DNA from 2 places in the Lactobacillus sp. W8172 genome. Region 1 is predicted to be linked to the other one. Evidence: riboswitches for the same ligand, from Rfam matches in the RefSeq annotation. Region 1 holds a riboswitch; the other holds the start of a gene.
What was found. Region 1 has a riboswitch for lysine ahead of lysA (diaminopimelate decarboxylase). Riboswitches for the same ligand answer to the same signal wherever they lie in the genome.

Region 1 (3,424 bases):
TTAATTACCTGCATCCTCCCTAGAACATCGGGATGGCTGGATTCGCTAATGACAAGTAAACCATCTGCTCCGTCCAAAAAGTTAGTTCGTCTATCCGTTAATTGACGTGCTAAGTTAACTAATTCGGGGTCGGTAAGTGGCTTTTCTAATTGAGTCTGGTCTAATAAGAAAAATTGATTTTGTGAACCATGCACTTTTTGCATTTGAATCATGATTTTGCTACTCCTTTAAAAAATTGTTGATAAATTTGGCTAACAGCATTTGCTGCGTCTTCTTTTTTGGTGCCTAACATAATAGAAATACGTGATGCACCCTGATTGATCATGTGAATGGCAATATGCTCTTTGGCTAAAGGGGTAGTGATGTTCTTCATTGCACCGATTTTATTCCGCATCCCTTCGCCAACTACCATAATGATAGCATAATCATCAATCCATTCTAATTGGTCGGGATGAATCACTTTTTGAATTTCACTGCACATTTGCGCGCGCAGTTCTTCAGTAAACTGCCGTTCGTCAAAGATAACCGTTAGATCATCTATACCTGAGGGCATGTGTTCGTATGAAATATTAAACTTGTAAAATATTTCTAGTAACTTAAGGGTAAAACCAGTTTCTTTATTAAGCAGATATTTATGTAAATATAAAGCGGAAAAATGATTCGAGCTGGCAACTCCTGTAATCGTACTTTTAGGATGAAAATCTTTTTCAGGTACAATCATCGTTCCTGGTAATTCAGGGTGATTAGTATTTTTAACATTGATGAAGACTTGGCCTTGAATTGCCGGAATCAGCGCTTCGTCATGGAAAACTGAAAAACCAGCATAAGATAGTTCCCGTAATTCCCTATAAGTCATAATTTTAATTGGATGAGGGTTAGCAACAATTCTAGGATCCGCGGCATAAATTGCATTTACGTCAGTAAAGTTTTCGTACAAGTCTGCTTTAATTCCTCTTGCCCAGATTGAACCGGTGATATCCGATCCACCACGTGAGAAAGTGGCAATTTTGCCCTGAGTTGTAACACCATAAAAACCGGGAACTACTAGTATTTCTGGCACTTCACGCCATCTAAGTAAATTTTGATAAGTTTCAGGTAAGACTTGAGCGTCGCTGGCAACACTGCTTACCAAAAAACCAGCGTCCTGTGGGTCTAGAAAGCGCGTTGGCAAACCTTGCTCTTGTAAAATTAATGCTAGTAACTGTGCACAGAGTTTTTCACCGTGTGCTTTGAAAGCTGCCATTAGGTATTCTGGCTCGTCATTAAAAGCTATTGGTAAGTCAACCAACTCTTGGTGCAAGAACGCAAATTTTTGGGGCTCAAGTGCAAAAAAAGCGGCAATTTCTTGATATCTCGTCCAAATTTGCTGAATAATTTCAGCGGTGTCTTGTTGTTTCAGTGTTTTTTGGGCATATTCAATTAACAGATCTGTAACTTTTACATCTTCCGCAAATCTTTTTCCTGGTGCGGAAGTGACAATTACTTTTCTGGTTGGGTCAGCATTAATAATATTTAGCACTTTTTGAAATTGTTCACCGCTTGCAAGTGAACTACCACCAAATTTAACAACTTTCATTTTTGCAACACCTACTTGATTAAAAAAATTAAATTCGATAGTAACGCATTTTAACATTTTAATTTTTATCTGCAACTAAAACATAACTGCAATCATGTTTTCAAAAATAAAGTTAATTAATTATGAAAAAGCCGTTGACAAGTAATATTAATAATAATAATATTTTTATAAATCAAACGAAGAGGTCGCAACTAACAAAAGTACCTAGTGGAGTTTCTGCAAAAACGGTGAAGCTAGCGAAAGGGGCGGTTGCCGAAGCGTTAATTATTGCGGTAGTTAATCGGCTGGGACGTAATCTAATAAATTACGGACTGTCGCAAATTTAAATTTGCGGAGCGCTATCGCCAAAACTGAATCAGATCAAGGTTTAATCTGAAAGACTCTTTTGTACGCTATGCGCGTATTAAAGGGTCTTTTTCTTTACCAAAAAACGGGGGTTATTAGATGTCAACGAATGATTATTACCAGACGAATGATCAAGGTCACTTAATGATTGGAGGTGTAGATGCACTTAAGCTAGCAGAAAACTTTGGCACGCCATTGGTGGTTTATGATGTTGCCCAAATTAGAAAACAGTTCAATGCACTTAAACAAGCTTTTGTTGCTGGACAGGTTGATTATGCCATCAGCTATGCTAGTAAAGCTTTTACCTCGATTGCAATCTATCAAGTAATCAGCGAATTGGGTGGCCACATTGATGTTGTTTCAGGTGGAGAACTGTATACAGCATTGAAAGCCGGCTTTCCAACGGAAAAAATCAGTTTTCACGGTAATAATAAAACAAAAGATGAACTCTTAATGGCCGTTGAAAATAATGTTGGGGTAATCATTTTAGATAACTTTCATGAAATTGAACTCCTGAAGCAAGTACTGCATGAAACAAACAAAAAAGTGCAAGTAATGCTCCGCATCACTCCTGGTGTGAGTGCACATACGCACGAATATGATCAAACCGGTCAAGAAGACAGTAAATTTGGGTTTGATGTTCGTTCGGGTCAAGCAGAAAAAGCCTTTTTACAAGTTAAAGCGGAAGAGCAAATGGAGTTGATTGGACTTCACGCTCACATTGGTTCACAAATCCTTGAAACTGAAGGTTTTAATCTTGAAGTGGAAAAATTGATGCAGCTAGTTCACGAATGGAAGCAAAAGTATGATTATCAGCCACAGGTTCTAAATTTAGGCGGCGGTTTTGGCATAAGATATACCGCTAAAGATCGTGTGATTGGGCTAGGTACATTTGTTGAACAAATCATTGCCAGTGTTCGTACACTAGCTGAGCAGTATCAGTTAAACATACCAGCCATCTGGGTAGAACCCGGACGCTCAATTGTTGGTGAAGCAGGCTATAGCCTTTATACCGTTGGCTCCAGAAAGGATGTGCCAGGTTTAACTCCTTATGTGACTGTTGATGGCGGCATGGGTGATAACATTCGACCTGCGCTTTATCAAGCAGAATATGAAGCACTGGTTGCCAAGCGACCAGCAACCGAACCAGTTGAAAAGATCCATTTAGCAGGACGCTATTGTGAATCTGGTGACATTTTGATTGATCAGGCATGTTTACCAAAAACTAAGCCAGGGGATGTAATTGCTGTTCTTGCAACTGGGGCATATGGCTACAGCATGGCTTCTAACTATAACCGTGTTCCAAGACCAGCAGTTGTTTTTGCAGAAAATGGACGAGCACAAGAAGTTGTTACACGTGAAACCTATGACGATTTAATTAAGAATGACCGGTTTTATCAAGAAAAGTGAGAATATCAAATGAAAAATATGTCAGCGACAGAAATTATTGATTTTATTGCCAATGCGCCTAAGAAAACCCCAGTTAAGATTTATGTTAAGGGA
Region 2 (3,424 bases), on a different contig from region 1:
CCTGAGCTGTGCCTACTTGAACTTGATTAGCCATTAAGTTGTAGTTTTTATTTCCTTGCAAGTGCTTTTCAATCAGATTAAAGATTCTGGTAATTGTAAAGGTTAAAATCAGGTAGATAGCTGAAATTGTCAGGTAAGTTGGGAAGAACTTAAAGGTCTGACTGGCAATTGTTGTACCGACAAAGAAAAGCTCAGAGACTGAAATGATACTCAAAACAGAAGTGTCCTTAATATTAACGATGAACTCGTTAGTAATTGAAGGTAAACAGTTCTTAATAGCTTGAGGCAAAATAATATGCCACATTCTTTGGTTATGGGTCATTCCTAATGCGCTGGCAGCTTCAAATTGTCCTTCTGGGGTAGAAATAATTCCACCACGAATAATTTCTGCCAAGTATGCGCCTGTGTTAATCGAAACAATTACTAGTGCAGCAAGTGTACGATCGATATTGATGTGCCAGAATTGAGCAATTCCATAATAAATTACGGCTGCTTGTACCATCATTGGGGTACCGCGGAAAACTTCAATATAAACGGATAGAAGCCAGTTAATAAACTTCGAAAACCATCTTTTACCTCTGCTAGTTGGGGTAGGGATAGTCCTAATAATACCAACGAAAAGACCGATGAAGAAACCGGCAATCGTACCAACTGAAGCAAGAAGAAGGGTCATACCAATACCACTTAAAATCATGCCCCCAAATTGTTTCCAAACACTGACGAGCCAAGGATCTTGTTTACCTTTCTTGCTAGTTTCATCAGTTTTTGGTTGTTGTGAAATGGCGGTAGTCATTAGCTTGGTTCTTTCAGAGTTTGGAATAGTAGCTAAGACTTGGTTAACTTGCTTGAGTAAATCTCTGTTTGGCTTGGCGATGCCGATTGCAGTAGTTGAATCTTCTTCAGAAATGCGGAAACCGGCCATTTTACTAATTGGAATTGCCTTGATGTCAGGGTCAACCATTTTAAATGAGGTTGACTCGGTATCTTCGGCAATATAGCCATCAATGGTACCAGAAATTAAGCTTTGACGCATTGCAGCAAAGTCACGCATTGCGGGTTGTCTCTTGGCACCTTTAAGTTGCTTAATTAGTGCATAGTGCGAAGTACCTTGCTGAGCAGTTAACTTAGCACCTTTAAAATCGTTTAGCGTTTTAGCGTTGGCGTATTTACTGTTGACTTTTGTAATAACAACAAAAGTACTGTTTCGATATGGTTTAGTAAAATTAATCGCTTTTGCACGCTCAGCAGTTGGACTCATTCCGGCAATAATCAGGTCAGCTTTGCCACTGGTTAAAGCTGGAAGTAAACCATCCCACTCAGTCTTAACTACAACAACCTTACGATGCAATTGTTTACCAATTATTTTTGCAATTTTAACATCATAGCCGTTGGCATATGTGCGTGAGCCTTCAATTGGCACCGCACCATTTTTGTCTGTAGTTTGAGTCCAATTATATGGTTGGTAGTTGGCCTCCATTGCTACCTTTAGTTCACCATCATCTTTTTTGGCATTAACTTGTGTAATACCAAAATTGCTTGTAATGATGAAACTAAGCATCACCGTGATTAGAGCGGTAATCCACTTATTTCTTGACTTCATTTTGAAAACCTCCGAGAAATTTGTTTCAAATAAAGCCAATACAATAAAAAGCGTAAATAAAAACCTCGCTGTTTACAAAACAACGAGGTTATAATTGATCATATTTTAGACAAATCATATAGCGCTCCCCAGTATTAACTAGGACAGTCTGCAAGATCTTCTCCTGCAGCCCAACAAAAGTGTTAAAGCGAATAGCACTTTTGTTTCGGCGATAACTCTTACACTAATCTTCATTGTGTTCGTTCACTCAGATTAGTTTCGTAATTACCGCAACCTCTATTGCATTGGAAATTATTTAACTTAATCAACAGGATAGGCTAAAAAGATTAACTTGTCAACAGCTATAAATCAAATGTGTACTATTACCAGTTTTTATATTTAAAATTAGCACTTATTGCCAGCCATTATTAGCACGATAATCATTTTTCTTCATTCGCGAAACATATGGATTGCCGGCAACAAAAAAACGTAATGGCTTATTTGCCCATTCCAATTCAGATTGGTTGACACCGATGCGGGCACTCTTAGCAATTTCTTGCGGCTTTTTCTGATGTTGATCATTTAAATCGATTGCAAAGGGTGAATCACTTAAAAAATGTAGATCCCAATTTTTATCATGAATGCCAAAAGCTTGCATCATCTTAGCGGGTCCATTTGTTAATAAAATGCCGTTTTTACCCGAGCGATTACCAATCATTTGTTCAACTCCCCAAGCAGGTTCAATTGCTCTGATTAAGACACCTTGTGGTTCATCTTTTGCCTGAGTTGCAACATCAAAAAAGAAGTATTGTCGTTGAGCATAAATATAGATTGTTCCGCCACGGGCATAAAGCCCTTCGTTGGCAGGACTACGATGACCACCATAAGAATGTGCTGCACGATCCTTTTTTCCTAAGTATGCTTCTGCTTCGACAATATAACCGCCAAGAGTGCGTTTGCCATCATTATAAGTTAATGGCCGACCAAGTAGATCGGCACTAATTTCTTCAGTTGAGTGATTAGTAAAGTAAGTTGAATAATCCATTTTTTCCTTGAGTAGTACACTAGATAAAATTAGTTCGAATTTACGAAAAAGAGCAGCCTGCAGGCTATCGCATTTTAGTAGATCGATTATGGCTACGAGGTATAAGCAAGACAGATGCCAGACTCGATGTTTGGGTTAAGGAACTTGCACCCAGTAAAGAGCTTCGCAAGTGGGTTTAATCATGATGATAATAAATTTATGCAATTTAAGCAAAGGCATCTGGCAGAACTTGAAGCAAATTCAACCATGGCCGAGTTTGTGTCCCTAGTGAAACAGCAGTTGCCGAAACAAGACGTGTTGTTTTTATACGGTGCTAAAAATAAAGAGCATAACCAGGCGGTTGTGCTCAAAGAAAAAATTATTTCTCAATTATAGTTAACGACCATGCTTTTTAAGCCGTAAAAAGTGAAACGCAATTGTGATAATTAAGACACCAAAAACAATGATCGCAAAAACAGTGTTTGGTAATTCATAGTGAAGTGGTGGTAATGAAATAAGCAGTTTTAAGGCGATAATTGCAATCAGGACGTAGGCCATTGGCTGCAATTCAGGAATAATATCCATTAATTTGATAATTATTTCGGCGACGCCCCGCATACATAAAATTCCAATCATGCCACCAATTAAAACAACAACTGGATTACTCGAGACGGCTAGTGCGGCCAAAACTGAATCAATTGAAAAGACGATATCCATTGCCTCAATTGAAATAACTGTTCGCCAGAAGAGTGATAAAAAGTGTTTACCCTTTTTGGGAGAATGCTGTGCAATCTTTTCGCCTTCGGCTTTTTCTTCAGCTT

Region 2: linked by a shared signal. The riboswitch ahead of H3R21_RS05960 (ABC transporter substrate-binding protein/permease) and the one ahead of lysA (diaminopimelate decarboxylase) in region 1 are both predicted to bind lysine.

What each region holds. Positions count from the first base shown of each region.
Region 1 covers NZ_JACFPG010000003.1:55,393-58,816, reverse strand. Annotated here, with positions in the region: gene dapF (diaminopimelate epimerase) at 1-212, opposite strand, end outside; gene H3R21_RS05055 (aspartate kinase) at 209-1,576, opposite strand; lysine riboswitch at 1,748-1,925, shown strand; gene lysA (diaminopimelate decarboxylase) at 2,021-3,331, shown strand; gene dapD (2,3,4,5-tetrahydropyridine-2,6-dicarboxylate N-acetyltransferase) at 3,341-3,424, shown strand, end outside.
Region 2 covers NZ_JACFPG010000004.1:48,745-52,168, forward strand. Annotated here, with positions in the region: gene H3R21_RS05960 (ABC transporter substrate-binding protein/permease) at 1-1,600, opposite strand, end outside; lysine riboswitch at 1,712-1,887, opposite strand; gene H3R21_RS05965 (DNA-3-methyladenine glycosylase) at 1,992-2,624, opposite strand; partial or broken gene H3R21_RS05970 (DUF488 domain-containing protein) at 2,648-2,999, shown strand; gene H3R21_RS05975 (TerC family protein) at 3,000-3,424, opposite strand, start outside.